2 regions of the Variovorax sp. 05L425 genome follow, and region 2 is predicted to be linked to the other one. Evidence: riboswitches for the same ligand, from Rfam matches in the RefSeq annotation. Region 2 holds a riboswitch; the other holds the start of a gene.
The links. A riboswitch is a leader RNA that binds a small molecule or an ion and turns the genes downstream of it on or off. The one in region 2 is predicted to bind glycine.
Positions count from the first base shown of each region.

Region 1: it holds a riboswitch for glycine, as region 2 does, so the genes downstream of both, AC1DN9_RS07955 (D-amino acid dehydrogenase) here and gcvT (glycine cleavage system aminomethyltransferase GcvT) in region 2, are expected to answer to the same signal.

Region 1 covers NZ_JBFTNY010000005.1:105,853-121,100, reverse strand. The annotation lists gene AC1DN9_RS07975 (TonB-dependent receptor) at 1-321, shown strand, start outside; gene AC1DN9_RS07970 (copper chaperone PCu(A)C domain-containing protein) at 347-1,246, shown strand; gene AC1DN9_RS07965 (PhaM family polyhydroxyalkanoate granule multifunctional regulatory protein) at 1,312-2,079, shown strand; gene AC1DN9_RS07960 (FIST signal transduction protein) at 2,123-3,391, shown strand; gene AC1DN9_RS07955 (D-amino acid dehydrogenase) at 3,352-4,674, opposite strand; glycine riboswitch at 4,763-4,868, opposite strand; glycine riboswitch at 4,873-4,973, opposite strand; gene AC1DN9_RS07950 (FAD-dependent oxidoreductase) at 5,000-6,271, opposite strand; glycine riboswitch at 6,327-6,433, opposite strand; gene AC1DN9_RS07945 (helix-turn-helix domain-containing protein) at 6,571-7,305, opposite strand; gene AC1DN9_RS07940 (hypothetical protein) at 7,429-8,271, shown strand; gene AC1DN9_RS07935 (MFS transporter) at 8,297-10,249, shown strand; gene AC1DN9_RS07930 (phosphatase PAP2 family protein) at 10,260-10,922, shown strand; gene AC1DN9_RS07925 (YiaA/YiaB family inner membrane protein) at 11,026-11,511, shown strand; gene AC1DN9_RS07920 (hypothetical protein) at 11,550-12,008, shown strand; gene AC1DN9_RS07915 (DUF2145 domain-containing protein) at 12,101-12,889, shown strand; gene AC1DN9_RS07910 (serine endopeptidase) at 12,940-14,028, shown strand; gene AC1DN9_RS07905 (SDR family NAD(P)-dependent oxidoreductase) at 14,001-14,780, opposite strand; gene AC1DN9_RS07900 (aldose 1-epimerase) at 14,867-15,248, shown strand, end outside.
Region 2 covers NZ_JBFTNY010000002.1:228,491-243,738, reverse strand. The annotation lists gene AC1DN9_RS03345 (hypothetical protein) at 1-183, shown strand, start outside; gene AC1DN9_RS03340 (HugZ family pyridoxamine 5'-phosphate oxidase) at 237-695, shown strand; gene gcvP (aminomethyl-transferring glycine dehydrogenase) at 721-3,633, opposite strand; gene gcvH (glycine cleavage system protein GcvH) at 3,672-4,049, opposite strand; gene gcvT (glycine cleavage system aminomethyltransferase GcvT) at 4,111-5,274, opposite strand; glycine riboswitch at 5,322-5,432, opposite strand; glycine riboswitch at 5,448-5,547, opposite strand; gene AC1DN9_RS03320 (ABC transporter permease/substrate-binding protein) at 5,634-7,148, opposite strand; gene AC1DN9_RS03315 (alpha/beta fold hydrolase) at 7,328-8,116, shown strand; gene AC1DN9_RS03310 (ROK family protein) at 8,138-9,232, shown strand; gene AC1DN9_RS03305 (dienelactone hydrolase family protein) at 9,246-9,932, opposite strand; gene AC1DN9_RS03300 (phospholipase D-like domain-containing protein) at 10,015-11,394, opposite strand; gene AC1DN9_RS03295 (glutathione S-transferase family protein) at 11,391-12,059, opposite strand; gene AC1DN9_RS03290 (5-methyltetrahydropteroyltriglutamate--homocysteine S-methyltransferase) at 12,092-13,213, opposite strand; gene AC1DN9_RS03285 (GntR family transcriptional regulator) at 13,417-14,163, shown strand; gene AC1DN9_RS03280 (ABC transporter substrate-binding protein) at 14,369-15,248, shown strand, end outside.

The DNA.
Region 1 (15,248 bases), on a different contig from region 2:
AGCATCGGAAAGTGGCAGCCGCGCGTGCCGCGGTGGCGCTCGACGGTGTTCGCCACCTACAAGCCGGACGCCAACTGGTCCTATACCGCTGCGGTCCGCTACAGCGGCACTCAGTACTCCAACCTGGACAACAGCGACGTCAACGGCTTCGCCTATTTCGGCGCAAGCAGGTACATCACACTCGATCTGCGGGTTCGCTATCAGATCGACAAGCAATGGTCGATGGCCTTCGGCATCGACAACGCCAACAACTACCAATACTGGAATTTCCATCCGTACCCCCAGCGCACGTACACCGCTGAACTGCACTGGGATCTTTGACTCCACACTTCACGAAGGATCTGCCATGAACCCCACTCTCACCTACAAGCATCTCGCCGCCTGCATCCTGCTGACGGGCGCCGGCAGCGCCCTGGCCCATGTGACCCTGCCACCCGGCGGCGGTACAGCAGGCACCAACTACGAAGCCGCATTTCGCGTCGGCCACGCCTGCAAGGATGCGAAGAGCACGACCGGCATCGCCGTACGGCTGCCCAAGGGCTTCGCATTCACCGATGCACAGGCGCGCAAGGGCTGGAAGCTCGAAGCGCCGTCGGCCGGCGACAACGGCGGTGAAGTGCGCTGGACGGCGGAGAACCCGCAGTCGGCACTTCCCGCCAGCGAGCGGGCCGACTTCGTGGTGCGCGGCAAGCTTCCGGCCACGCCCGGCGTCCTGTGGTTCAAGGTGCTGCAGACCTGCGACAACGGCAGCGCCGACTGGGCGCAGATTCCGGCCAGTGGCAACGACACCAAGGGTCTCGAGAGTCCCGCCGCCCGGCTCGACGTGCTGGCGCCCGGCGTGGCAGCGGTCGACGTGCGCGATGCCTGGATCCGCGCATCGGTGCCGGGCCAGAGCGGCACTGGTGCTTTCATGAAGCTCAGTGCGCCGTCGGGCGCGCGGCTGGTCGGCGCCTCGACGCCGGTGGCCGGCGTGGCGGAAGTCCACGAGATGAAGATGGAAGGCGACACCATGCGCATGCGCCCCGTCGAGGGTGGCGTCGAGTTGCCGGCGCGGCAGACCGTCGAGCTCAAGCCGGGTGGCTTTCACGTGATGCTGACCGACCTGAAGCAGCCCTTGCCGAGCGGAACCAATGTGCCGATGACGCTGCGCTTCGAAGATGCCAAGGGACAGAAGACTTCGTTGAATATCAACGTGCCCGTGCTCACCGGCGCCGCGGTACCCGCGGGCGGCGAACACAAGCATTGACCCGCCCAAAAGCCCGCGTCCTTGGAGTAAGCTGCCCGGACAACAATACTCTTCCGGAGACCCTCATGAGCGACGCAAGCAAGCCTTTCGCCTTCAGTCAGTTCGTTCCCGGCTTCGACTTCCTGAGGAACCTGGCGAGCGGAAGCGCTTCGGCCGGCGCCAGTGCGGTTCCGGGTATGCCGAGCCTTTCCAGCTGGGTGGCGCCGACGCTCAGCGTCGAGGAAGTCGACAAGCGCATCCAGGAGCTCAAGACGGTGCAGTTCTGGCTCGAACAGAACGGTCACGCCCTCAAGGCGACCATCCAGGCGCTCGAAGTGCAGAAGATGACGCTGTCGACGCTGCGCGGCATGAATGTGCAGATGGAAGATCTGGCGAGCGTCTTCACGCGGCAGGCCGCCGCGGCGACGCCCGCATTCCGCGACGAGGCGCCGGCACAGGCCCCCGCACCGGTGGCCGAGCCGGAGCCGAAAGCGGCAGACAAGGCAGATTCCGAGGAAGCCGATGCGGCCGCCGCCAAGTCGAAGCGCGCAAAGGCCAAGGCTGACGGCCCGTCGGATGATGCGGCAGGCGTTGTGGACCCTCTTCAGTGGTGGGGCGCGCTCACGCAGCAATTCCAGCAGATTGCCAGCTCTGCCTTGCAGGAAGCATCCCAGCTGAAGATGCCGGCCGTGCCCCAACCGCTGTCCGATGCCATGGACCGGGCGATGGCGCCGGTATCCGGCAAGGCAGTGCGCAAACCTGCCCCTGTCGCAACCAAGAAGAGGCCAGCCGCCGGCCGAAGCGCCGTCGCGGCCGGCAAGTCGTCGACTTCGGCGCGCAAGCGGGCGCGCTGACACTGACAACCGTCGTCCCCTTCCCGCACAGAAAGCCGAGCGCATGAAGCTCTTTCCTTCCGGCCACGCCACCCATCCGCAATGGCGCATGGCTGCCGGACTCGTGCTCGCTCAACTGCGGGCGCAAATGGCGTTGCCCGACTACGCACACACGCCCACGCTGGGCCTGCTCTACATCACCGACCACTACTCTGCCGACGCGCAGGAAATCCTCGACCATCTGAGCGCCGAACTGCCCGAGATCACCGACTGGTCCGGCACCGTGGGCGTCGGCGTGGCGGCCAACAACGCCGAGTATTTCGACGAGCCGGCACTCAGCCTGATGCTCTGCGAATTGCCGAGCGATCAATACCGCGTGTTCTCCGGCGTGGCGCCTCTGGCCAATTCGGAGATGAGCGGCTTCGCGGCGAACACGGCGCTCGTGCATGCGGACCCGCGCACGCCGGAACTCGGCGAACTGATCGCCGAGATGGCCGATCGCACCGACACCGGCTACCTGTTCGGCGGTCTCTCGTCCGGGCGCGCCGGCTCCTTGCAGTTCGCGGTCGGCGGCAACGGCAACATCCCGGGACATGGCGCCGTGGGCGGCGTTTTCTCGGGGGGCTTGTCGGGCGTGGTGTTCGGCGAAGGCGTGCGTCTGGTGTCGCGCGTCACGCAGGGCTGCCAACCCGTGTCGGAGGAGCGTGAAATCACCGAGGTCGATGGCAACCTGCTGCTGACGCTCGATGGCGAGCCTGCACTCGATGTGCTGCTGGACGATCTGAACGTATCCCTCGACGCGCCCGAGCATGCGGTGGACGCGGTGCGTGCCACGCTGGTGGGGCTGGCCGAGGCCGGCAGCGACGGCGTCCGTCGTACGCGCGACCTGGGTGCCGATGTCCGGGTGCGGCACATCATTGGCCTCGACCCGACGCGTCGCGGCGTGGCGATTGCCGACGTGGCCGAAGTCGGCATGCGCTTGAGCTTCTGCCGGCGCAACGCGCAGGCCGCGCGCTCCGACCTCATGCGTGTGTGCGCCGAAATCCGGGAGGAACTGGAGCCCGAGGAGCAAACCTTGGCCACCGCGCGCGCAGTGGCGGCCGGCGAGGCCGAAGCGGCGCCGCATCCGGCCCGCCGCATCGCCGGTGCCGTCTACGTGAGTTGCTCAGGCCGCGGCGGCCCGCACTTCGGCGCGCCGGGCGCCGAGTTGCAGATCGTGCGACACGCGCTGGGCGATGTGCCGCTGGTCGGCTTCTTCGCCGCCGGCGAGATTGCGCGGCACCACCTGTATGGCTACACCGGCGTCTTGACGGTCTTCACCAGCGACGACTGAGGCTTCGTTTCTGCGCGCGCGCCGGTGAAGCTGAAATCCACCTCGGGCGCGAGACCGCTGACGATGCGTGCGATCGACTTGCCCGAGCCGCAGGCATGGGTCCAGCCCAGCGTGCCGTGGCCGGTGTTGAGGAACAGGTTCGGCAGTTTCGTCGCGCCGATCAGGGGCACGTTGCTCGGCGTCGCTGGGCGCAGCCCGGTCCAGAACTGAGCTTGCGTGGCGTCGGCGGCACCCGGAAACAATTGTTCGACCCGTCGCACGATGGCTTCGCAGCGCACGCGGTTCAGGTCGCGGTCGTAGCCGTTGAACTCCGCCGTGCCTGCAATGCGCATCCGATCGCCGGTTTCGGAGGTGTAGCGCGAGAAGACGAGCTTGAATTCGTCATCGGTCAACGACACCTGGTAGGCCTTGGGCGCGTCCACGACCGGCATCGTGACCGAATAGCCTTTGGCCGGGTAGATCGGCAGGCGGATGCCCAGCGGCGCGGCAAGCAGCGGGCTCAGGGAGCCCATGGCCAGCACGAAGGCATCGCCCCGGATGCGCTGGAACCGGCCCTCGCTATCGGTCGCTTCCACATGGTCGATCGTTCCGCCGGCCTCACGAAGAGCGGTCACGGTGTGGCTCATCAGGAAGCGAACACCTGCGGCCTTGGCCAGCGCCGCGAGTTCGCGCGCGAAGTGGTTCGCATCGCCCGATTCGTCTTCGGCGGTGTAGGTGGCGCCGGCCAGTTGCGGGCGGACGTGCGCCAGCGCGGGCTCAAGTTTCACTGCTTCATCTGCCGAGATGACGCGGCGATCGCAGCCCAATGCGCGCATCTGTTCGGCTGGCGCCAGAGCGGCGTCGAATTCCTTCTGCGTCGTATAGAAGTGCAGGATGCCCTGGGTCCGCTGGTCGTAGGCGATACCGGTGTCGCGGCGCAGTTGCTGCAGCGTTTCGCGGCTGTAGGTGCCCAGGCGAACGATCTGCTCGATGTTGTGGCGGGTGCGCGCCGGCGTGCATTCGCGCAGGAACTGCAGTCCCCAGAGCCACTGCCGCATGTCGGCGCGGAGGCGGAAGAGCAGGGGAGCGTCCTCCTTGCCGAGCCATTGCAGCACCTTCAGCGGCGCGCTCGGATTGGCCCAGGGCTCGGCATGGCTCACCGATATCTGGCCGCCGTTGGCGAAGCTGGTTTCGGCAGCAGGTGTGGCCTGCCGGTCGATCACGGTCACTTCATGGCCGAGTTGCTGGAGGAAGTAAGCCGAAGTCACGCCGAGCAAGCCGGCGCCAAGAACGATCACGCGCATTTCAAGAACCCTCGAAGGTTGCAGCGCTTGGCTCGAACGGAAACGGATGCTGTGAAAAAGAAAAGCAACCGGACCGTGCGTCCAAGTTGCCGCTCCCCCTGTCCTCGGTACCTGAGAGATTCACCCGTTGCGCCCGCAACAGGTTTGCTCCTTCGGTGCATCACGTGGTGTGATGGCTCTCCAGACGGCTCTGACAGTTGGTGCAGTACAGGCTCGTTTGTGCGAGCCGACCTGAGCGTTTATGGGAGTTTGCGCCTTCGGTGGGGCCGCCAAGCGGCCCGCTCTCCTGCAGTGCGGCGATTGTAGGGGCGCCGCGCCCGGCTGGCTACAGCCCTCTGAAGGCGAAGTCGAGTTCGGGCCGCAAGCCACTGACGATACGGGCGATCGATTTGCTCGCGCCGCAGGCGTGCGTCCATGTCGCCGTGCCCGGGGCGGTATTGAGGAACAGGTTGGGGACTCGCGTCTTGCCGACCATTGGCAGCCGATTGCGGCTCACCGCGTGCATGGCGGTTTCGAACGAAGCCTGCGCGGTGTCAGTCATGCCGGGAAACAGCGCCTCGATGCGCCTGAGGATCGCTTCGAAGCGGTCCGAGTCTGGCTCGCTCTGCTCGTCATGGCTCACGCGCACGGTGGAAGAAACCCGGAGATAGACACCGTTGGCGTTCTCGACGCGTGCGATTCGAAGCTTGCCCTGTCGGTCGTGCAGCGCGATGTGCGGTGCGTGCGCGGCGTCCCTGACCGGCATCGTGGCGATGTACTCGCGAACGAAATTCAGCGGCATGTCGATGCCAAGGTCTTCCGCATGCGGAACGCTCGATGCGCCCAGGGCGAGAACATAGGACTGCGCGCGCACGGTGGTGGGTTGTCCTTGTGCATCCAGCAGGTCGACATGACTGATGCGGCCGTCACGCGTCTTCAGCGAGACCACGGTGTGCTTCATCATGAAGCGCACACCGGCCGCGCGGCAAAGAAAGACGATGCTTGCCGCGAACTGGGCGGGATCGCGTGCCGGGTCCTCGAGCGAGAAAGTCGCTCCGGCGAGCTTGCTGCCGACGGCATGCAATGCAGGCTCCAGGCCCGTGGCCTCTTCGGCGGAGAGCAGACGTTCCTCGCAGCCGAGTTCGGACCAGTGGGGTGCGCGGGCCATGCGCCCATGGAAGGCTTGGGCGTCGGTGAAGAAGTTCATGAGCCCGTTCGAGCGCGGCCGTTGCGACATGCCGGCCTCGTCACGCAGCGCACGTGCGCTCTCGCGGCTGTAGGCGGCGAGACGCACCATGTGCTCAAGCGGGTCGCGTTTCGCCGGTTCGCCAATGGCTCGGTCGAGCAGCTTGGCGATGCGATGACGCACCTTTGCGCGCAGGCGGGACCAGCCGCCTTCTGTTCGTCGCGCATAGGCCGAATACGCTTCGGAGCGTTGCAGCGCAATCGCAGATTCGCTGGGTTCGGCCCGGCCCCGGGCCTTGGCGGCGGGGGTCGCGTGGCGGTCCACCACGATCACCTCGTGACCGAGTTGCTGAAGGTAATAGGCCGTCGTTACACCGAGCAAACCGGCGCCGAGCACAACCACGCGCATGTCCGAATCCTTTTGGGATGGCATGAACGGCGGGTGTTGGTGCTTACTGTGCAAAGCGCCGAGACCCGGGGTTCAGACTGCCGCTCCCTCTGTCTCCTTTACCTGAGAGTTTCATTCGCTGCGCCATGCAGCGGATTTGCTCCGTCGGTGCACCACGTCGCGTGGCGTCTCTCCAGTCGGCGATTGATCAATGTGAGGCAGTCACCGAACCGCTGTTGCGGTTCACCTGAGCGTTCATGGGAGTTTGCGCCAACGGTGGGACGACGAATGCGTCCGCTTTTCTGCGGGGCGAATTTTATAGAGGAAACCGGTTTCTGTGTGTTTCAGGCCCTGCGCAGACGCGTGAACAATTCGAACTCCCAGTTGCGCATGCCCAGGAGCAGGGTGTAGCCCTCCCGCTCCTTGGGCGACAGCTTCTGGTCGGTCTGGTGCTGCTGGGCGAAGTCCTGTGCAACGCGCTGCAGGCGGTCCAGGAAGGCAGGCGCCAGCGATTTGCTGATCGATCCATGCACCAACAGGAGGCCTTCGGCCGGGCCGTCGAAGCCGCCGCGGTAGTAGTCGAGCACGACGTTCTCGCGAAAGAAATCCATCACCGGGCCGTGCGGGCGCCATCGGAAGGTCTTGGCGAGCTTCAGGCGGTAGCGGTTCAGCGGACGCAACTCGATGATGCCGATGCGGTCGAGTTGCGCCAGGTAGCCGATGCATTCGGCCTCGGTGATGCGGTAGGCGGCGACGATCTGCTCCAGCGTCCATTGGCTCAGCACGCAGATGGCGAGCAGCAACAACTTCTTGTCCCTGACGACAGCTTTTTCTTGCTCGAGCGTCAGTTCCTTGAGCAAGGGCTGGGCGTCCGCCACGCGGCGGGCGAGTTCCGCGAAATCGATCTTGAGCGCCCGGCAGATCGCGTCGACCCGCGTCAGCGGCATGTCGCCCTTGGCGAGCATCCGCTTCACGCTGGATTCGGCCATGTCCAGCGACTTGGCGAGATCCGCGTAAGTCATGTGGGCGTTCTTGAGTTCGTTCTTGAGGGCGACGACCAGATCGACAGTGGTGCTCATGAGGTGGTGGTATTGCCGGCTGATACCGGGGGTGGTGAAAAAGTGCTCCGTATCGATTCTCGATGCCAGGGAGGGGGTCGGCAACCTAGATTGCGCCCATCGAGCTATTCATCGGAGTCCGTCATGCCACTGTCGTCCTTCTCCAACCGTGAACGTTGCCTCGTTTCGCTGTTCGCGCTGCTCCTTTTGGCCGCAATCGCCGGGCCGGTCCTTCCGGCCTCTGGCCTCGCCGGGGCGCCGTTCGCCGATCGCCATGCCTGGCACGGCCTGCCAAATGCGATGGATGTGTTGAGCAACCTGCCCTTCGTCGCGATCGGCATCTGGGGCCTGCGCTGGCTGCATTGGCTCGATCGCGCGCACGAAGACGCGCTCGACGCCTCACCGCTGCCCCAAGCGGGCGCTCACCTTCCCGTGAATGCGCTCGATTGCGCCTGGGTGTTCTTTGCCGGCCTGATCCTGACCGCTGCCGGGTCCGCCTTCTATCACCTGCAGTCCGATGGCATGCGCCTGGCAGCCGACCGTGCAGGCATGGCGGTGGCTTTTTCGGGCCTGGTCGGCCTGGTGGTCTGCGAGCGAGTCAGCGCACGCGCCGGATGGCCGGCCGCATGGTTCACGATGGTCGGCGGCCTGCTGGCGGCGGCCGTCTGCCACAGGACCGGGAATGCGCTGCCCTGGGCGCTGGTGCAGTTCGGTGGCATGGCGCTGATCGTGATCCTCTCGCTGGCAAAGCCGTTGAACGGCGCCATCGGGCTGAAGTTGGGCTGGGTGATCTTCTTCTACGCCATGGCCAAGTTGTTCGAGGTGTCGGATCAGGCCATCTATGACGTCACGCAGGACCTGATATCGGGTCATAGTCTCAAGCATTTGACCGCTGCATTGGCGGCGCTGCCGGTGTTGCACGGGCTCCAGGCAATGGGTCGTCAGACCCTGCGGCACAATCCGGGCGCAGCCGCAGTGACGGCTTGAGGAACCCGCCAGCCAGGCTTTGCGAATGACCACAACTGCCAACGCATCATCCTCCCCCATGCCTGATACGCATGCGCACGCCAACCAGTTCGCGCTTCTGGGCCAGCGGCGCTTTGCGCCGTTCTTCTGGACGCAGTTCGCCGGCGCGGCAAACGACAACCTCTTCAAGTTCGCCTTCACGGTCATGGTGACCTACCAGCTGCAGCTCAGCTGGATGCCGCCGGCCATGGCGGGGCTCGCGATCGGGGCGCTGTTCATCCTGCCGTTCCTGCTCTTCTCGGCCACGGCCGGGCAGCTCACGGACAAATATGACAAGACGAAGATGATCCGCTTCGTCAAGAACCTCGAGATCGCGATCATGCTGATCGCGGCATGGGGTTTCATGCGGGCGGACGCCGCGGTGCTGCTTGGCTGCGTCTTCCTGATGGGACTGCATTCCACCTTGTTCGGGCCGGTCAAGTTCGCTTATCTGCCGCAGGTGCTGGACGCGCGCGAGCTCACGGGCGGCAACGGCATGGTCGAGATGGGCACCTTCGTCGCCATCCTGCTCGGCCAGGTCGCCGGCGGCCTCCTGGTCGCTGTACCGCATATCGGCCACACCTCGGTGGCCCTGGCCTGCGTGCTGCTTGCGCTGGCCGGGCGTGGGGTGGCGCAGGCGATTCCGCGCGCGCCTGCCACCGATCCGGGGCTTCGGATCAACTGGAATCCTGTGAGCGAGACCTGGCGCAATCTCAAGCTTGCGCACGGCAACATCGTGGTTTTCCGTTCGCTGCTGGGTATTTCGTGGATGTGGTTCTTCGGCGCCATCTTCCTGAGCCAGTTTCCGAGCTTCGCCAAGGAGGTGCTGCACGGTGACGAGCAAGTGGCCTCGCTGCTGCTGGTGGTCTTTTCCGTCGGCATCGGCATCGGGTCGCTCCTGTGCGAGACGCTGAGTCGTCGCCAGGTGGAGATCGGCCTGGTTCCGTTGGGCGCGATCGGCATGAGCGTGTTCGCGATCGACCTGTACTTCGCGTCGCGCGCGCTGCCTGCGCTTGGCGATCTAGGGCTGGGCGGCTTCCTGCGCGAGAGGGCGCACTGGCGCGTGATGGCCGACCTCGGGCTTCTGTCGCTGTTCGCGGGGCTCTACAGCGTGCCGATGTATGCGCTGATCCAGTTGCGCAGCCAGCCCACGCACCGGGCGCGGATCATTGCGGCCAACAACATCCTCAATGCGCTGTTCATGATCGCCAGCTCAATCATCGCGGGCGCACTGCTGAAGGCGGGCTTCACGATCCCGCAGATCTTCCTCTTCACCGGCATCGCCAACGCGATCGTCGCGTTCTACATCTTCATGCTGATGCCCGAGTACCTGCTGCGCTTCGTGGCCTGGGTGCTTTCGCGCTTCGTCTACCGCTTCGACGTCAAGGGCGATGAACACATTCCTGCCCAGGGTGCGGCGGTGCTGGTCTGCAATCATGTGAGCTTCATCGATGCGGTGCTGCTCATGGCGGCGAGCCCGCGTCCGATCCGCTTCATCATGGATCACCGCATCTTCCGCGTACCCGTGCTGGGCTGGCTGTTCCGGCTGGCCAAGGCCATTCCCATTGCGCCGCAGAAGGAAGACCCCGTCGCCTACGAGGACGCATTCGCACAGGCGGTGCAGGTGCTGCGCGAGGGCGATCTGCTCGCCATCTTTCCCGAAGGCGCGATCACCCGCGACGGCAAGCTGCAGCCCTTCAAGGGCGGCGTGATGAAGATCCTGGAGGCCGCGCATGCCGAAGGTATCGACGTGCCCGTGATTCCCATGGCGCTGACCAATCTCTGGGGGTCGTATTTCAGCCGCGTCGAAGTGCGGGACGGGGAAAACGTCGCCATGGTTCGGCCGTTCCGGCGCGGCGCATTCAGCCGCGTGGGGCTCAACGTGGGCGACGCGATGCGCCAGGCCGATGTCCAACCCGAAGTCTTGCAGCGGCGCGTGAGCGGACTCCTGAGCGCATGATGCCCGCCTGATGCCGCTGCCCTTCCCCCATTGGTTCTGGGCCACTGTCACCTGGTTCGGTGACAGTGGCTTTCTGCTGCCTGTGGCACTGTGGATTGCGGTATGGCTCGGCGTCCGTGATACAACCCGGCCGTCGGCCTGGCGCTGGGCGCTTCTGTTCGGCTTCGGGTGCTGCGTGATCGCTTTGTCCAAGATCGCGTTCCTGGGCTGGGGCATCGGCATTGCCAAGATCAACTTCACCGGCTTCAGCGGGCACACGGCGCTCTCGGCCAGCGTGTGGCCGGTCGCATGCTGGCTGGCCGCCTCGCAGCAGGCGCATCGTGTCAGAGTCGCCGCTGCGTCGTTCGGGTTGGTGTTTGCCGTGTTCATCGGAGCGTCGCGGCTGGCGCTGTACGCGCATTCCAAATCGGAAGTGGCGGCCGGCTTCGCGCTCGGCATGGCGGTCAGCGGCGCTTTTCTCTTGTGGCAGCACCGACTGCCGCACCCGCGGTTGAGCTGGACGCTCGTGGTGCTCAGCCTGGTCACGCCGCTGGCGTTCCTGCATCCCGGCACACCGGCACCCGCGCAGGACGTGCTCGAGGTGATTGCGATGCGCCTCGCCCGAACCGACCGGATCTACACGCGCGACGATCTGCTCGCGCGCCGGTCAAAGCCGCAGGCCAGTATCGAGTAGCGATACCGGAAGCGCTGGAAGTCGCCACTGGTTCGTTAACTTGTTCCGCGAGGTTCAGGTGCGAACCATCATCCGCGCACTTTCACTTCGCCACGAGGCTTCCATGCAGACCACCTCTTCGAATGTTTCCATCCAACGCGATACGCGTGCCTGGCAGCTCCAGGTCTGGGTGTCGTTCGGGCTCGCCGTCTTCCTTTGTGCGACCGGCCTGGGCTGGCTGCCCGGGCAAGCGCTCGATCGCGCATTCATGGTGATGGGTTACGTGTTCTGCCTCTCGGCCGCCTTCGTGCTGGCCAAGTCGTTGCGCGACAACCAGCGCGGCGGCGTGCGGGCCGCCGGCGAAACGCCGATGTGGAAGCTGGTCGTCTGGGGCGGCTTCTTCACTGCGATGGGGCTGACCGGCTGGGGCCTCCTGCGGATGGAGGTCAGCGAAACCTACAAGGCGTTTCTCGGCGTGAGCTGGCTGTTCCTGATCAGTTCCGCCTTCACGCTCGCCAAGACGCTGCGCGATCGTCACGAGGCCGACCTTGCCGATGCGCGCATCCGGGGCCGTCGCGAGGCCCGCTCCGAGATTGCGGCGGCCGAATGAGCCGCCAACCTGTCCTCCACATGTCCAGGAGACCCATCATGAAGCAGTACTTCATCACGATGCTCTTTGCGCTCGGTGCGGCCTTCGCCAACGTGGCCATCCCTTTATCGGCGCATGCGCAGAGCGAAGCGTCTGCCGCCTTGTCGATGTTGCCGGTCGCCTCGGTCGTGGGCACCGCCTCGGTCGCCGGGGCCGCGGCGAGTGCCGCAGTGGCGGTACCGGCTGCGCTGTCGGTGGCCGGCGCAACGCTGACGGTGGTTGCGGTCGAGGCGTCGGTCGACGGCACCGTCTACCTCCTGGAGCGCGCATCGGACGGTGCGAGAGCCACCGTGAAAGTGCTGGGCCGCGCCGCCAATGGCTCCGCGGTCGCGATCGGAAGCACCATCACCGTCAGCGTGATCGGCAGCGGTGTCGTGCTCTCGGCGGCGGGTGAGGTGCTGGCTTTCGTGCCCAACGCGCTCGGCCGCGCGCTGCTTTACAACGAGAAGTTGTCATGAGGCGGACCCCCACCAATTTCGGGCCGTATGAGCGCGAATACCAGGCCCGCGTTTCGGTCACTCGGCGCATCCTGAAAGCAGTGGTGCAGCTGATCCTGACGGCGGTTGTCGTCGCGCTGGCCGGGACGTTCCTGTTCCCGTTGAACGCCCATGCCGGTCGATCGTGCGAGCCGGCGAAGCCCACTGCGGCGGCGGTCATGAAGGGCATGCAACTCGCCGAACGAACGGTGCAGCAGCTCGACGCGAGCGGGGCAAAGGTCGTTTTCCTGGCGCGGGCCGGACAGGACTTGAGCAAGTACGGTCTGCGCTATTCGCACCTCGGTTTGGCCTACAAGACGAACGCTGGAACCTGGCGCGTGGTCCACAAGCTCAACCTGTGCGGTACCGCGGTCGCCGCCGTGTACCGGCAAGGTTTGGGCGAGTTCTTTCTCGATGATCTGTGGCGCTACGAGGCGGCCTGGATCGTGCCGACGCCGAGCGTGCAGGCGCAACTGCTGGCGGCGCTCAACGAGTCTCCAGCGCGCATCATCCGCTTGCACACCGCGCCCTACAGCGTCGTGAGCTATGCGTGGGGCTTGAAGTACCAGCAGTCGAACCAGTGGGCCATCGAGACGCTCGCTGGCGCCATGGAGCCAGCCGCCATCGCAAGCCGCGAGCAGGCGCAGGCCTGGCTGCACTTCAAGGGATACGAGCCGACGACGCTCCGGCTTGGGCCGCTCACGCGCCTCGGCGGTCGCGTCGGATCGGCCAACGTCGCCTTCGACGACCATCCCAACGAGAAGCGCTTTTCCGATCGCATCGAGACGGTAACTGTGGATTCGGTCTTCGCCTGGATGCCCCGCACCGGACTCGGTGCCGCGCCCGTGGTGCTGAAGCTTTAGACCAGAATCGCGACGTCCGGAACCTGAATCCCCAATCCAGAAGGAACTCGATGAGCAAGTCCCTGCGCCTGTCCGAAAAGTGGTTTCGCCGCGGCCTTTGGGTGGTGGCGCTGGTGTTCGCCAGCTTTCTCATCGGACTGGGCAGCACGATCGTCGGAGATCTGCCGCGCGTCGAGCACAGGCTCGACCTCGACGACTTCATCGACCACGCCGCGGCCGACCCGCTGCGCAACACCGTCCGCGAAGCCGAGCGCGTGGAGCAGGATGCGGCACGCGAACGGGAGCAGGCGGACCTCAAGCTCCTTACCGCACGGCAGGCGAGTCGCGCAGCGCGCGAGACCTTCTCGAACTGGGTCGCAACGCGGCACGCCACCGCGCAACCCGACCAGGACACTGAACTTATTTCCCGCACCAAGGCGCTGGATGCGCTGAAGCTCAAGGAGGATGAAGCGGAACGGGCTGTGGGTGCGCAACGGCAGGTTGCGCTCGACGCCCGACAGTCGCGCCAGCGCGCCCAACAGCGGCTCGCCGAGTTGGAGGACCAGGCGCGCACCCGGCTGGATGCGGAAAACCGTCGCGTCGAGCTGCGCGTGTTCAGCTATCGCCTGGCACTCACCCTGCCGCTGCTCGTGATCGCGGGCTGGCTGTTCGCGAAGAAGCGCAAGAGCACCTGGTGGCCATTTGTCTGGGGCTTCATCTTCTTTGCGCTGTTCGCGTTCTTCGTCGAACTCGTGCCGTACTTGCCGAGCTACGGTGGGTATGTGCGCTATGCAGTGGGCATCGTGGTGACGGTGCTCGTCGGGCGGTATGCGATCGTGGCGTTGAATAGGTACCTGGCGCGCCAGAAGCTCGCCGAGGCGCAGCCCGACACAGTGCGTCGCAACGAGCTGAGCTACGACACCGCGCTGGCCCGGCTCGCCAAGAGCGTGTGCCCGGGATGCGAGCGGCCCGTGGACTTGAAGAACACCGAGATCGACTTCTGCCCGCACTGCGGCATCGGGCTGTTCGATCACTGCCACGTATGCAAGGCGCGCAAGAGCGCCTTCTCGAGGTTCTGCCACGCCTGTGGCGCCGGCGCGATGGCGGCCGACGCGCTGCGCGATCTGCGCCCTCAGGTCCAGCCGGCGTCGACGACGTAATCCTGCGCAGTACACATCTTCGAATCGTCCGCCGCGAGGAAGAGCGCCATGCTGGCGATGTCCTCGGCCATCAAGCGACCGGGGAGGCACTGCGCGGCGTCGATCTCGGCACCGGATTCGGGCTTGACCCAAAGGCGCAATTGCCGCTCGGTCATCACCCAGCCCGGAACGATCGAGTTGACGCGGATGTTCTGCTTGCCGAGGTCGCGCGCCAGCGATCGGGTCAGTCCGCGCGCCGCGGATTTGCAGGCCTGGTAGACCGGATAGCCGCGGCCCTTGATCATCCAGCTGATCGATCCGAAGTTGATGATCGAGCCGCCGCCAAGCGCGCGCATGTCGTCTGCCACCGCCTGCGCGGCAAAGAACTGGTGCTTGAAGTTGACGGCGACCAGCCGATCGAAGTCGTCGCTGGTGACGTCGGCCATCTCGTGGCGGCGGTCGTTGGCGGCGTTGTTGACGAGCACCTTGATCGGCCCGAAGCGCGCCCGCGCCGCGGCGATCGTGGCATGCAGTGCGGTCACATCCGTCACGTCGCATTCGAGAAAGAGCGCTTCGTTTTCCGTGCCCAGCTGGCTCGCCAGTGCTCGGCCTGCCGCCACGTCGAGATCGCAGAAGGCGACGCGAGCGCCTTGCCCGTGGAAGGCGCGCACCAGCGCTTCCCCGATGCCGCTCGCGCCGCCGGAGATGAAGACCGTGCGGCCGACCAGCGATGGATAGCGCGCCGACGGGGAAGGGGAGGTCGATTCGGTCATGAAGGCATTTTGACCCTCGGCGGTTCAGCTTTGCCACCCGTGTGAACGAGAATGCCGCGGTCACGACGATCCATGGTGCGAATCGCATGAAAGAGAACAAGACGAGCTTGGTGCAGCTTTCCGCGGGCTCCGTACGGCTGGTGCTGGTGCCGGAACTGGGTGGTGCCATCGGGGCGCTCTATGACGAACAGGCCGACGCGCGCTTCCATTGGCTTCGACCGGCGACCGACGACGCCTTGGCGCGACGAGATCCTTTCGCGATGGCGAGCTTTCCGCTCCTGCCCTGGTGCAACCGCATCAGGGACGGTCGCGCGCACTTCGGAGGCCGCGACATCGCGATCGCAACGGGGCACCCCGCCGGACCTTCGGGCAAGCACACACTGCACGGCATCGGATGGATGCGGCCCTGGAAGGTCGCTCAGTCTTCGCCGACCCAAGCCAGACTCGAGCTCGCCGTCGAAGCTGACA
Region 2 (15,248 bases):
GGCTGTACCGACATGACCCCGCAGCAACAAGGAACGATGAGTGGCGCCGCCATGGGCGCGGCGGCCGGCGCAGGCATCGCCGCGATCTCCGGAGGCGACGCCTGGACCGGTGCGGCCATCGGCGGACTTGCGGGTGGTGTCGCCGGCAATATCCACGGTGGCAGGCAGCAGCAACGTTGGTGAGCGATGGGCAACGCGAGGCCACGCCGCCTCGTGAAGCCAGGCTGACGCGAGAGATGCGGGCCCTCTTGAAGGCCCGTCGCACCGCTGCCCTGGGGACCATCGATGACGATGGCTCGCCCTTTGTCTCGATGGTTCCTTTCGCCGTGGAGCCTTGGCAAGCTTGCCTTGTCATCCATGTGAGCGGACTGGCCGCCCACAGCCGGCATCTTCAACAGAGGCCGGGACTGTCGCTTCTCGTCACGGCGCGCGAGGTGCATGGCAAGCCCGTGCATGCCTTGCCGCGCGTCACCCTCGATGGGGCGGCGGGACGGCTGGAACCCGGCAGTCCCGAGTGGAAAGCGTGCCGTGACGCGTACCTGAAGCGATTTCCCGAGGCCGAGCCCATGACACAGCTCGGCGATTTCCGGTTCGTCGCCATTCGCGTGACAGGCGGCCGGCACATCGCCGGATTCGGAGCAGCGCGAGATGTCGACGAGGAAGAGATCCGACGCGTCTTGCGCGCGATGAACTGAACCCGTCGGCCCGCGCGCGTTCAGCTCAGCGAGCGGCCGCCCAATCGCCCACCGGCACGCAACTGCAGAACAGGTTGCGATCGCCGTAGACGTTGTCGACTCTTCCGATCGGCGGCCAGTACTTGGCGCCCTTGAGCGTCGCGAGCGGGAACGCGGCCAGTTCGCGCGAATAGGGTCGCGTCCATTCGCTGCCGAGCAGGCTGGCGGCAGTATGGGGTGCGTTCTTGAGCGGGTTGTCTTCCTTCGGCCAGACGCCTTCCTCGATGCGGCGGATCTCGCCGCGAATGGCGATCATCGCGTCGATGAAGCGATCGAGTTCGGCGAGCGGTTCGCTTTCGGTGGGTTCCACCATCAGCGTGCCGGGCACGGGGAAGCTCAGGGTCGGTGCATGGAAGCCGTAGTCGATGAGCCGCTTGGCGACGTCTTCGGCGGTCACGCCGCTGGCATCCTTGAGGGGACGCAAGTCGAGGATGCACTCATGCGCGACGTGGCCATTCGGACTTGCGTAGAGCGTGGGATAGTGATCCTTCAGGCGCGCGCTGATGTAGTTGGCGCTGAGGATCGCGGTCTCGGTCGCCGCCTTCAAGCCGGGCGCGCCCATCATGCGGCAGTACATCCAGCTGATCGGCAGCACGGCCGCATTGCCCAGCGGTGCCGCCGACACCGCGCCCACGCCGTGTGAGGCGATGCCGCCCGTCGCATGGCCCGGCAGATACGGCACCAGGTCCTCGACCACGCACACAGGGCCGACGCCCGGACCGCCGCCGCCATGGGGAATGCAGAAAGTCTTGTGCAGGTTCAGGTGACTCACATCGCCGCCGAACTCGCCGGGCGCTGCCACGCCGACGAGCGCATTCATGTTGGCGCCGTCCACGTACACGCGACCGCCGTGCGCATGCACGATCTCGCACAGCTCCTTCACACGGGTCTCGAAGACGCCATGGGTGCTGGGGTAGGTGATCATCACCGCGGCCAGCTTGTCGCCATGGGCACCGCATGCGCGCTTGAGGTCGTCGATGTCGACATTGCCTTCGGCATCGCAGGCCGTGACCACCACCTTCATGCCGGCCATGTGGGCACTGGCCGGATTGGTGCCGTGCGCCGAGAAGGGAATCAGGCACACATCGCGATGGCCTTCGCCCCTGGCTTCATGAAAGGCCTTGATCGCAAGCAGGCCCGCGTACTCGCCCTGCGAGCCCGCGTTGGGCTGCAGGCTGATGCCCGCGTAGCCGGTGGCTTCGCACAGCCATGCGCGCAGCTGCTTGTCGAGTTGGGCATAGCCCTGGAGCTGTTCAGCCGGCGCGAAGGGATGGATGTTCGCGAATTCGGGCCAGGTGATCGGGATCATCTCGCTCGTCGCGTTGAGCTTCATGGTGCAGCTCCCGAGCGGGATCATGCTGCGATCGAGCGCGAGGTCCTTGTCGCCGAGGCTGCGGATGTAGCGCAGCATCGCGGTTTCGCTCTTGTGCGTGTTGAAGACCGGATGCGTCAGGAATGCGCTGGTGCGGCGCAAGTCCTCGGGGATGCGCGAGGCGATCCGGCCGGCGAGTTCGTCGAAACGCGGCATCGGCGTGCCCGCGGGCACGAACAGCGCCCAGAGCGTCTCGATGTCGGCGCGCGTCGTGGTTTCGTCGAGCGAAATGCCCAGGTGGTTCTGCACGCGCAGACCCAGGTTGATGCAGGCGGCCTCGGCGCGTTCCACGATCTTCGCGGTGTCTTCGCCGGTCTTGACGGTGAGCGTGTCGAACGCCGTCGCGTTGATCAACTCGCGGCCCATCTGTTCGAGACCTTGCGCGAGGATCGACGTGAGTGACGCGACGCGCTGCGCGATGCGACGGATGCCCTCGGGTCCGTGGTAGACCGCGTACATGCTGGCGATCACCGCGGGCAGCACTTGCGCGGTACAGATGTTGGACGTCGCCTTCTCGCGCCGGATGTGCTGCTCGCGTGTCTGCAGCGCGAGGCGGTAGGCGGGCTCGCCGTGCGTGTCGACGCTGACGCCCACGATGCGCCCGGGCAGCGAGCGCTTGAATTCGTCGCGGCATGCCAGGTAGGCGGCATGCGGGCCGCCGTTGCCCATCGGCATGCCGAAGCGCTGTGTGCTGCCGCAGACGATGTCCGCATCCCATTCGCCGGGCGGCGCGAGCAACGTGAGCGCGAGCAGGTCGGCCGCTACGCAGAAGGCTGCGTCGAACTGGTGCGCGTGGCCGGCGAGCGGTCGCAGGTCGTGTACGTGACCCGTCGTGGCGGGGTATTGCGCCAGAACGCCGAAGAATTCGCAGCTCGCCATCAGGTGGGGCAGGGTCTCCGACACCGTGCTGACCCGTACCTCGATGCCCAGCGGCGCCGCGCGCGTCTTGATGACCTCGATGGTCTGCGGGTGGCAGTCGCCCGATACCAGGAACACGTTGCTCTTGCTCTTGACGCTGCGGCGCGCGAGCGTCATCGCCTCGGCCGCCGCGGTGGCCTCGTCGAGCATCGACGCATTCGCGATGGCCATGCCTGTCAGGTCACAAACCATCGTCTGGAAATTGACCAGCGCCTCCATGCGACCTTGCGAGATTTCGGCCTGGTAGGGCGTGTAGGCGGTGTACCAGGCGGGGTTCTCCAGCACGTTGCGCAGGATCACGCCTGGCGTGTGGGTGCCGTAGTAGCCCTGTCCGATGAAGCTCTTCGCCACCTTGTTCTTCGCGGCGATGGCCTTGAGTTCGGCCAGCGCGTCGGCCTCCGTCACCGGCGCAGGCAAGCGCATCGGCCGCGTGCGCCGGATGGCCGGCGGCACGATGCCGTCGATCAGTTCGGCCCGCGTGGCCGAGCCGATCGCCGACAGCATTCGCGATTCGTCAGCAGCTTCGATGCCAATGTGGCGCGCAATGAATTCCTCGGCGTTCTCAAGCTCGCTGAGCGAAGGGAAGAGGGGCAGGACGGGTGTCGACATGGATGGAGGGCTCAGGAGGGCAGGGGACCGGGGTTAGTTCAGTTTTCGGCTGCGAACTTTTCGTACGTGGTGTCGTCGAGCAGGCTTTCGAGTTGCGTCACCTCGCTGACGCGCACCTTGAAGAACCAGCCTGCGTCCATCGGCGCGCTGTTGGCGAGCGAGGGGTCGGCGCGCAGCGCTTCGTTGACTTCGGTGATTTCGCCGGAGACCGGCATGAAGACGTCGGCGGCGGCCTTGACCGACTCGACCACACCCGCGACCTCGCCCTGGGCGAAAGTCTTGCCCACTTCAGGCAGATCGACGAAGACCACGTCACCCAGTGCGTCCTGCGCGTGGACGGTGATGCCGACGGTGACGAGCGTCGCGTCCGCTTCCTGGCGAACCCACTCGTGATCCTTGGTGTACTTGGTGGTCATGAACAAAAGCTCCTTGAGATAAGAAATCGGAACGAAATCGGCAGGACTTGAAGATCGGGTCTCAGCCGCGGAAATAGCGCGCCGGGACGAAAGGCATGGTGCTGACTTCCATCAACACCGGCTTGCCGCGCACCATCGCCTGGATGCGCGTGCCGGGCTCGGAATAGGCCAGCGCAACGTAGGCCATGGCGACGGGCCGGTCGACTGTGGGGCCGAGCAGTCCGCTGGTCACCTGGCCGATGGCGAGGCCTTCGAAGGATTCGAGCAGCGTGCCGTCGCGCACCGGAACACGCTCCAGCGCGACGAGGCCCACGCGTTTGCGCTTGAGGGTGTCGTGGTCGAGATGGCCCGCCGTGCCGTCCGCGGCAGTGAGTTGCGCCAGCACCTTGGCCGCGCCCGGGAAGCCGCCTTCGCGCGCACCACCGGAACGTCGCACTTTCTGCATGGCCCAGACGAGCGAGGCTTCGACTGGCGTGGTCGTCTCGTCGATGTCGTTGCCGTAGAGGCAAAGCCCGGCTTCGAGCCGCAACGAATTGCGCGCTCCCAGGCCGATGGGCTTGACCTCGGGTTGCGCGAGCAGCAGCCGCGCAAGGCGTTCGGCGTCCGCGGCGCCGACGGAGATCTCGAAGCCGTCTTCGCCGGTGTACCCGCTGCGGGTCACGAAAGCCGGAATGCCGCCGATCTGCACGGCGCCGCCGGTCATGAAGACAAAGCGCTCGACGCCGGGCGACAGACGCGCCAGCGTCGCGGCAGCCTGCGGTCCCTGAAGCGCGAGCAACGCGTGGTCGGGCATCGGCAGGACCTGGCAACGGTGCCCGATCTTCGCGGTGATGTGCGCGATGTCGGCCTGCTTGCAGGCGCCGTTGACGATCACGAACAGCGAGTCGTTGCCCTCGTTGAAGAACATCAGGTCGTCGAGGATGCCGCCGTCGTCATTGAGCAGCAGCCCGTAGCGCTGCTTGCCGGGCGCCAGGCCGATCACATCCACCGGCATCAGCGTCTCGAAGGCGGCCGCGGCATCGGGGCCGGACAGGCGCAACTGGCCCATGTGGGAAATATCGAAGAGCCCCGCAGCCTCGCGCGTGTGCTTGTGTTCGGCCATGAGGCCCGCCGGGTATTGCACGGGCATCGAGTAGCCGGCGAAAGGCACCATGCGCGCGCCGAGTTCCACATGCAGGGCGTGAAGCGGGGTCTTCAGAAGATCGTCAGTCGATTCGGAGGCCAAGGCTCTCTCCAAAAGGGGGCAGTCCAGATCCATGACCGAAGCCATGGGCCACCCCTGCTGTCCGCTTTACCTGAGAGATTCACCCCACGATCGGGGCTTGCTCCTTCGGTGGACGAGTCCGTCGTCGCGACGGGTCGTCTCTCTCCAGCAAGGAAACGCCCTGAATGCGGGCGCTTCGCCAGTCCTTTTGCCTGAGCGTTCGGGCCCGCGCTTCGATGGGACCTGCGCCTTCGGCGGCCCCGACGCGGCGGGGCTCTCTCCTGACTGCGCGAGTGTAAGGGATCGAAGGCGTGCCCAACGGCGAATTCAGTGAAGTTGCTGCACCGGAAGAAGCCTGTCGATGCGTTCAGTTTCAAGTTTCAGTATTTGCGACGCATCAGGTATTCGATGCACTCGAAGAATGCCTCGCTGAGCAGGGCCAGCACCGCCGCGGGTATGGCCCCGGCGACCAGCAGTTCGCGATCGTTGAGTGCCAGGCCGGTCACGATGCGTTCGCCGAAACCGCCCGCGCCGATGAAGGCCGCAATCGTCGCGGTGCCGATGGCGATGGTCGTCGCCGTCCGCACGCCGGCAAGGATCGTGGGGAGTGCCAGCGGCAGCAGCACCACCCGCAGGGTCTGGCCGCCGGTCATTCCCAGTGCGGTCCCTGCCTGCCGCAACCCGACCGGGACTTCGGCCAGGCCGGTGACCGTGTTCCGCATGATCGGCAAGAGCGAATAGAGCGTGAGCGCGATCAGCGCCGGCACCAGGCCGATCGCGCCGACGGCCGAGATCAGGATCGCCAGCAGTGCGAGCGAGGGAATGGTCTGCAGCAGGCCCGTGAGCCCCAGGACGAGCGCACGCGCGTTCAGGTGCGGAAAAACGAGGACTCCTAACGGCACCGCGATCAGGATGGCGACGCCGACCGAGACCGCCACCAGCAGCAGATGCTGACGCGCGAGGCGGACAAGGTCGGGGCCGAACAGCTTGGCGAGGAAACCCCGTGCCGCGGCCTCCTTGGGGAGGGCGGAGCCGGTTGTCTTGGCGGCGGGTGCCTGGGCGACGATCTTGCTCTGCGCCAGGAAGTCACGCGCGATCGCGTCGAACGCCACGCCCTGCAATTCGGCACGCGCATTCATTGCGATCATGGCGTGCTCGTCGACGCGGCCTTCGAGTTTCTGCAATGCCGCCCACGCCTTGGGCAATCTTGTCGGCACGTCGAGCCGGTAGAGCACCACCGCGTCGTAGCGAGGGAAATATTGGCGGTCGTCCTCGAGCACACGGAGGCCGAGATGATCGATCTTGGCGTCGGTGGTGTAGATGTCGGTGACGTCGATCTGCTTCGCCGCGATGGCGTCGTAGGCGAGCCCATGATCCAGCCCCGTCGGCGTCTGTGTGAAACCGTATCGAGCAGCCAACCCTTGCCAGCCGTCGGCGCGGCCGATGAATTCGTTCGACAGTCCGAGCTTCAGTTCAGGATGGCTGGCGAGGTCGCTCAGGCTTCGCACGCCGAGGCGGTCCGCATCGGCCGCGCGCATGGCGAGCGCATAGCCGTCGTTGAACCCGAAGGGAATCGCCGCGCCCAGGCCCAGCGGCCGGAGCGCCGCGTTCATGTCCTCGAGCGTCATCGACTGAGGGCTCTTGAGGATCTCCAGGGCGATGGTACCGGTGTATTCGGCATAGAGATCGATGCTGCCGGAACTCAAGGCCTCGTAGACGATGGCCGTGTTGCCGAGTCCCTGCCGGACCACCGGGGGGGTGGCGGTATGCGGCGCCGCAGTCTGCGCGAGAACCTCTGCCAGGATGTACGACTCGGTGAATCGCTTGGAGCCGATGCGAAGCCCGTCGGCCCCGCCTTGCGCGTGCGACGGCGTGGGGTTGCCCAGAAGGCCCATAAGGCCCAGCAGGCCCAGGCAGGCCAGGGTGGTGACCCAGATTCGGCGCAGTGGACGCATCGACCCAGTGTATCGGCGTCATGGCGGCGAGGACCATCCGATGCACAGGCTCCTTCTCCTACAAAGGATGGTGCGCCGTGCCGATGCTGCACTGCAGCGGATGAACGCAGAATGAACAAGTGCGGATCAACTATGTTCGACGCGGTGAAGGCAAGCCCCTGTTGCTGGTCCATGGCCTTGGCGGCACCTGGCGGTCGTGGCGGACCGTGCTGACGCCGCTGGCCGCACAGCGCAGTGTCGTGGCGATCGATCTGCCGGGTTTCGGCAAGAGTCCGGAGCTGAAAGGCGAAGTCTCCATTCGCACGATGTGCGACGCGGTCGCTCAGTTTCTGCATGAACACGACTTGGTGGGCATCGATGCCGCCGGCAGTTCGGAGGGGGCGCAATTGATTCTGGAACTGGCGCGGCGCGGCGGCGTGCTGGGGGCGGTCGTCTCGTTGGGGCCTGTGGGCTTCTGGGAAGGATGGGAGCGCCACGCCTACCGGGCCTCCGTCTGCCTCTCGTGGCGGCTGGCGCGCGCGCTGCAGTTCGCGATGCCCGCGATCACGACGCACGAATGGTCGCGCGTGCTCCTGCTGAGGCAGGTATCGGCCCAGGCCGCCGGCCTTTCGCCTTCGATGGTTCTGGACGAAATGCGCAACTGGGCCTCGGCATCGTCGTTCAGCATGATGCTGAAGAGCCTGGTGCAAGGGTCGCCGCAGGAAGGCGTGGCGGCCGGGAGCCTGGACAAGCAACTCGTGATCGGCTGGGGGCGCTTCGACCGGATCTGCTTCCCGAGGCAGGCCGCTCGCGCGCAGGCGCTTTTCCCCGATGCGCACATCCATTGGTTCGAGCGATGCGGCCACTATCCGCATTGGGATGCGCCGGAGGAAGCCGCACGCCTGATACTTGCGACCACGGCCGACTGAACGGCGCATCCGGGAAACACGATGGCAAAAGAGAAAGTCGAAAAAGACGCGCATCCTCTGCCCGACGTGCACGGCGCACGCGAACTGCCTTCGGTCGTGGTCGAGGGCTACAGCCTCCAGTTGCGCGACAAGGACGGCTTCATCGGCGACCAGGCCAGCCAGACCGCCTTCAGGGAACTGCTGGAACGCTGGCGCCGTCGTCGCCGAAAGAAGGGAAACGACCCGCTGGGCGGTCTTCATTCCACGGAGATGAGCAAGAAGATGCTCGACCAGGCGCTCGGCGAAAAGGCGTCCGAGGCGGCGGACGTGGTCCACGCGGTCATCGAGGAATTCGCGGAAGAACTGGCCTGGGTGATCGATCGTTTCATGCGCCAGCCGTCATGGAAAGGTGTCGAGCGCGTCGTCATCGGCGGCGGCTTCCCCGAAAGTGACGTCGGAGAGCGGGCGATCCTGCAGGCGGCGGCCATGTTGCAGGAGATGAATCAGTCGGTGCAATTGGGGCGCATCAGCCATGCGACAGACGATGGCGGCCTGCTCGGTTGGGTGCACCTCGTGCCGCCGCCGCTGCTGAAGCGCCGCGACGCCATCCTGGCGCTGGACATCGGCGGCACCAATGTGCGCTGCGGCATCGTCAAGACGCGGATCAGACGTTCGCCCGACCTCTCGCACGCCAAAGTGATCCACCGCGAAAAATGGCGCCATGCCGACGATGGCCCGAGCCGCAAGGCGCTGGTCGACCGGCTCGCGAAAATGCTTGAAAAGCAGATCCGCTATTGCAAGAAGAAAGGCATCCGACTCGCGCCGTTCGTCGGCATCGGTTGCCCCGGGCTGATTCGCAAGGACGGATCGATTTCACGCGGTGCGCAGAACCTCCCCGGCGACTGGGAGAGCGAAAACTTCCATCTGCCGAGCGAGCTGTGCAAGAGGCTCCCGCTCATCGACGGCGACCCCACCGTCGCGCTGATGCACAACGACGCGGTCGTCCAGGGGCTGAGCGAGTTGCCCTTCATGCAGGACGTGAAGCGCTGGGCCGTCCTGACCATCGGCACCGGGCTTGGCAACGCGAGCTACACCAACAAGGCCAGCAAGGCCAGCAAGGCGACCGCAAAGCGTTGAAGCGGCTGAGCCCTCAGGCGAGTTCGCGCCCGAAGAATCGCACGGTGCGATCCCACGCACGCTGTGCCCACACGGCGTCGTATTGCGTGATCGGAATGCGCCCCGGGCCTTGGGCGTCTTCATTGGCAAAGGCGTGCTGCGCCTGGTAGCGATGGCCTTCATAGCGCACGCCCGCGCCACGCAGTTTCTCTTCGAGCGCGTCGGCACCCGCGATGGCAAAGGCCGCATCCTGCGTGGCCCAGTGCGCCATCACCGGTGCGGAGATCTTCGATGCATCGACGTACTCCAGCGGCGGATACCCGTACCACACGACGATGGCGTCGGCTTCAGGTGCCATCGTCGAGGCCAGCACCGTCAACGCGCCGCCCATGCAGAAACCGGTGACGCCCACTTTGCCGCCGCGCGCCTTCAGGAACTGCACCGCGCCGCGCACATCTTGCGAGGCCGCGTCGGCGAAGTTCAAGCCGTCCATCAGGTGATGGGCTTCCTCGGCCTCGACGGTGGATTTCCCGCGATAGAGGTCGGGCACCAGGGCCGTGAAGCCGGCCCTGGCAAAGCGTTCGGCCACGCCCCGGATCTGGTCGTTCAAACCCCACCATTCCTGGATCACCACCACCGAGCCGAAGGTCTTGTCGGCCTCCGCGAGATACCCTTGAACGGCGCCGCCGTCCGGACGGTTGAACTGGACAAGCTTTCCCATGCATCTCTCCTGAAGTGTTCGAGATCGAGAAGGCGAGTATCTGACAAGGCGGCGTCGTCGGCACGCCGGCCGGCGAGTTCGATCAGAGCTGGAAGGCGATGGTGAGGAGGAGGCCTTCGGCCAAGTCACGCAGGATGCCGGGTCGGCGCGCGCGATAGTTCTCGCCGGCGGAGGCTGTCGTTTCGATCCACTGCGCGAGCCAGTCGACCTGGTCATGGCCGTAGAACACCACGGCTGCCTCGTGGTTGATCAGCAGGCTGCGCAAGTCGAGATTGATGGAACCGCACATCGCGAGATCCTCGTCCACGACCACCGCCTTGGCGTGCGCCATGAACGGCAGCATCCGGAATGTCACCCCCGCGCGCGCGAGGTCGCGCATCGCGCGTGCCCGGACGAAGTCGGCCAGGCGGTGGTTCGAATGCGCTGGAATCGCGATCGTCACCTGCACACCGCGCCGCGCGGCCAGACGCAGCGCGTCGCGCAGGCCGTCGCCGGGCACGAAGTAAGGCGTGATGGCCAGCAAGCGTTGTTCGGCGCGAAAGCAGGCGTCAACCAGCAGCGCATGTGCCGTGTCCTCGGTCTGGTCGGGGCCGCTCGGCAGGAACTGCGCGAGGTTGCCCTCGGCCGGCTTGTCCACGGCGGCCGCAGCGCGCGCCTTGCGCTTGCGCACCGACGACCAGTCATGGTCGAACTGCCGCGCTGCCGCGGCGGCCACGCTGCCCCGGAGATCGAAGGACAGATCGCGCCATGCGACCGGGTGCTCGTCGTTGCCGGTGAAGTATTCGCCGGCGAGGTTGCGGCCGCCCGACCAGAGCCAGCCGTCGTCCGCAATCGTGACCTTGCGGTGGTTGCGCAGATTGCGCGGACCGGTACGACGCAGGCTGAAGATCGGGCGGAACACGGCAACTTCGGCACCCGCTTCGCGGAGCGTGTCGAAGTGCGAGCGCGGCAGCGAAAGGGCGCCGAAGCCGTCGAGCAGCACGCGCACCGCCACGCCTTCGCCCGCACGCCGCGACAGCCTGTTGATGACCTCGTGGCCCAGCGCGTCGTCGCCGATGATGAACGTGCCCACATCGAGCCGCGTCCGCGCGCCTTCGATCACAGCGAAGAGCGCCTCGCGTGCGGCCGCGCCGTCGGAATGGAAGTGAATCTCGCAGCGGCCGGGCGGCGCCAGGCCGAAGCTCTCGATCAGATCGGCAGCCCAATGTCCCGTCGGACCCGTGCGCGGCGGCCGCGGCGACCCTGGCGGCCGCAGCTTGCGCTGGCCGAACAGCAGGTACATCGGCAGGATGATGTACGGCATCAGCGCGAATCCCATGACCCACGCGATCGCCGTCGAGGGTGCCCGCTGTTCGCGCCGGGCGCGCGTGGTCAGCACATAGACAAGCAGCGCAAACGTGACGACAAGCAAATGCTGCGACGGCGAGGGCAGCCAGTCGAGCAGGTCGTCGATCTGGTTCACGTGCGGAGGTGCGACTGCAGGAATGCAGGGACCGGTCGCCCCTGCGATGCGAGGAAGCGCATCATGGCGCCGACCACTTCGCGCACCGCCGGCCGTGCGCCGACGCGATCGCGCCAGGCCACCAGCCGTGGTGTGGAGGAGCTCATGCCTGCGCCCTTGCGGTCGGCAAATACGTGCGCCATGTAGAAGGCGATGTCGGCGTATGAATAAGGGCCGGCGAGGTAGTCGCGGCCTTCGAGCACCAGGTCCAGTTCCTTGCCGAAGCGATCGCAAGCGGCACAGGCCGCCAAGGCCGCGGGACTCTGCATGTCGTTCTGCAGGCCGAAGAGCTTCACCACCTGAGGAAAGAAGACTTCGTCCGACTTGAGCTCGATCTGCCGTGCTCGGGCGCGCGCTGCGACGCCGGCGGGCCATAGAGGAGGATCGGGAACAAGGTCTTCGAGGTATTCGAAGATCTGCGTCGAATCGAACAGCTCGACCTCGCCGTCGATCAGCACCGGCACCTGTCGCTTGGGATTGACCCGAAGCACCTCGGGGTGCCTGGGCTCGTAGTTGTCGTCCCGATCGAAGGGCACCATGATGCATTCGAACGCGAGCCCCTTTTCAAGGGCCGCGATCTGCGCCTTGGCGCCGAACATGCTGAGGGGACCGGTGAAGAGCTTCATGGACATGACGCTACTTCACCACGGTTACGCCTTCAGGTCGAGCCCCAGACCTCTTGCGCAGTCTCGACGACCAGGCGCAGCTTGGCGCGCTGGGCTTCCACCGCGATGTTGTTGCCATGCACCGTGCTCGAGAAACCGCATTGCGGCGACAGGGCGAGCTGGTCGAGCGAGACGTACTTGGAGGCGGCCTCGATGCGGCTCTTGAGTTCGTCCTTGTCTTCCATTTCGCCGAACTTGGTGGTCACCAGGCCGAGCACGACGGTCTTGCCCTTGGGCAGGAAGCGCAGCGGACGGAAGTCGCCCGAACGCGCGTCGTCGTACTCGAGGAAGTAGGCGTCGAGGTCCATTTCCTTGAGCAGTGCCTCGGCCACCGGCTCGTAATTGCCGGCCGCGGCGTGCGTGCTCTTGAAGTTGCCGCGGCACAGGTGCATCGCCAGCGTCATGCCGGCGGGCTTCTGCGCCACCACCTTGTTGATGAAGGCGGCGTAGCGGTGCGGCAGTTCGTTCGGGTCGTCGCCGCGCTGGCGGGCGGCTTCGCGCATCCTCTCGTCGCAGAGATAGGCGAGGTTGGTGTCGTCCATCTGGACATAGGTGCAACCGGCTTCGGCCAGCGAGCGCAGCTCGTCGCCGTAGGCCTTCGCGACATCGTCGTAGAAGGTCGGGTCGAGTTCGGGGTAGGCCTCCTTGCTGATACCGGCGCGGCCGCCGCGGAAGTGCAGCATCGTGGGCGAGGGGATCGTGACCTTGGGCGTGTTGCCGGCCGACACCTGGCTCTTGAGGTACTGGAAGTCCGCCAGCTGGATGTTCTTGGCGTGGCGCACCTTGTCGATGACGCGCATCACCGGCGGGGCCAATTCCTCGGTGCCATCGGGCTTGCGGATGGTGACCGGGATGTCGGTCTTCACGCCGCCGAGCTGTTCGAGGAAGTCGATGTGGAAATAGGTGCGGCGGAACTCGCCGTCCGTGATGCTCTTGAGGCCGATTTCTTCCTGGAACTTGACGATCTCGGTGATCGCCTTGTCTTCGACCTTGCGAAGCTGCTCGGGCGTGATCTCGCCGTTGGCTTTCTGCTCGCGCGCCTCGAGCAGGTATTTGGGTCGCAGGAAGCTGCCGACGTGGTCGTATCGGGCAGGCAGTTGGGCATGCTGTGACATGGGGATTGGCTCCGTCGAAATCTGGAATAGAACGGTCGATCGTATCCGCACAGGGCTGGGGGAGAGCGGATACATGGAGATGAGTGTTTACCCTCGATTCAGGGCAGAGGGCCGAAATTGTTGGTATTCATGTATACAGTCCGTATCCTGTGAGCACCCCCGCATTTCCAGTAAGCACCCATGCCGCTTCGGTCGCAACCGGCTTGAGCGTCGAACCGGTCGAAGCCGGCGGCTCGCAGGCGGTGAAGGCCCAGTTGCGGTTGCGCGAGATGGTGCTGGCGGGTGAATTGCCCGGTGGTGCACGCATCGCCGAAGTGGCGATCTCTGAAATGCTCGGCGTGTCGCGGACGCCGGTGCGCAGCGCGCTGATGCGTCTCGAACAAGAGGGCTTGCTGGAAGCGCTGCCCAACGGCGGTTATGCCGTCCGGACCTTTTCGGAGCGCGACGTGGCCGATGCGATCGAACTGCGCGGCACGCTCGAAGGCCTGTCGGCCCGGCTTGCAGCGGAGCGCGGCGTGTCGCCGGTGGTGTTGCGCGAGGCGCGCGCCTGCCTCAAACGCATCGATGAACTGTTGCGCGAGCCCGCGCTGGACGATGCGGCGTTCTCACGTTACGTGGCCTTCAACGAGGAATTCCATCGCCTGCTGTCCGAACTCTCGGCCAGTCCGTTGATTGCGTTGCAAACCGAACGCGTGACCAACTTGCCTTTCGCATCGCCTTCCGCCTTCGTCGTCGTGCAGGCGAACGCACCCGCCGCGCGCGACATACTTCTCGTTGCGCAGGACCAGCATTGGCAAGTGCTCGACGCGATCGAGAATCGCGAGGGATCCCGCGCCGAGGCGCTGATGCGCGAGCACAGCCGCATCGCGCAGCGCAACCTCCGCGAAGCGCTGCACGGCGTGCAGGCCCATCCCCTGCCGGGCGTGAATCTCATCCGCCGACGAAACTGAACATGCCCGTCAACACAACGAATCCTGGATACCTCGCCTCGTTCTCAAGTCATTGCGCGATGATCGCGCGCCGTATTCTCTGATCGCGCAGAAATCCATCGCTTCATTGGCAAGCTAGGTGTTTGCCGACGCCCCGGCGCGCTTGCATCTCGTCACAATACCCCCCGTTTCACCATTTCAGCACCTACCGAAAAAGGAGAGCTCCATGCTTCGTCGCCATCTCGTCAAGGCTGCCAGTCTGACTGCCATCGCGCTGGCCATGCCGTTGGCTTACGCCGCGGACAACACGTTCAAGATCGGCCTGATCCTTCCGATGACGGGTCAGCAAGCTTCCACCGGTCGCCAGATCGAGGCGGCAGCGCGCCTCTACATGGCGCAGAACGGCGACACCGTGGCGGGCAAGAAAGTCGAGTTGATCGTCAAGGACGACACCGGCCTGCCCGATGTCACCAAGCGCCTGGCGCAGGAATTGGTGGTCAACGACAAGGTCGACGTGCTCGCCGGCATGGGCATCACGCCGTCCGCGCTGGCGGTCGCACCGATCGCCACGCAGTCGAAGACGCCGCTGGTCGTGATGGCGGCCGCCACGTCGAGCATCACCGAAGCTTCGCCGTACGTCGTGCGCTCGAGCTTCACGCTGCCGCAGGTGTCGGTGGCAATGGGCGACTGGGCGCCCAAGAACGGCATCAAGACGGTCGTCACACTGGTCTCCGACTATGGCCCCGGCAACGACGCCGAAAAGTACTTCAAGGAGCGCTTCCAACTCAACGGCGGCAAGGTGCTCGATTCGCTGCGCGTGCCGCTGCGCAACCCGGACTTCGCGCCGTTCCTGCAGAAGGTGCGCGACGCCAAGCCTGACGCGCTGTTCGTCTTCGTGCCCTCGGGTGCGGGCTCGGCCGTGATGAAGCAGTTCCTCGAACGCGGCATGGACAAGGCCGGCATCAAGCTGATCGCCACCGGCGACGTGACGGACGACGATCAACTCAACGACATGGGCGACGGCGCGCTGGGCGTCGTCACCTCGCACCACTACTCGGCAGCCCATCCGTCGGCGATGAACAAGAAGTTCGTCGAAGCCTTCGAGA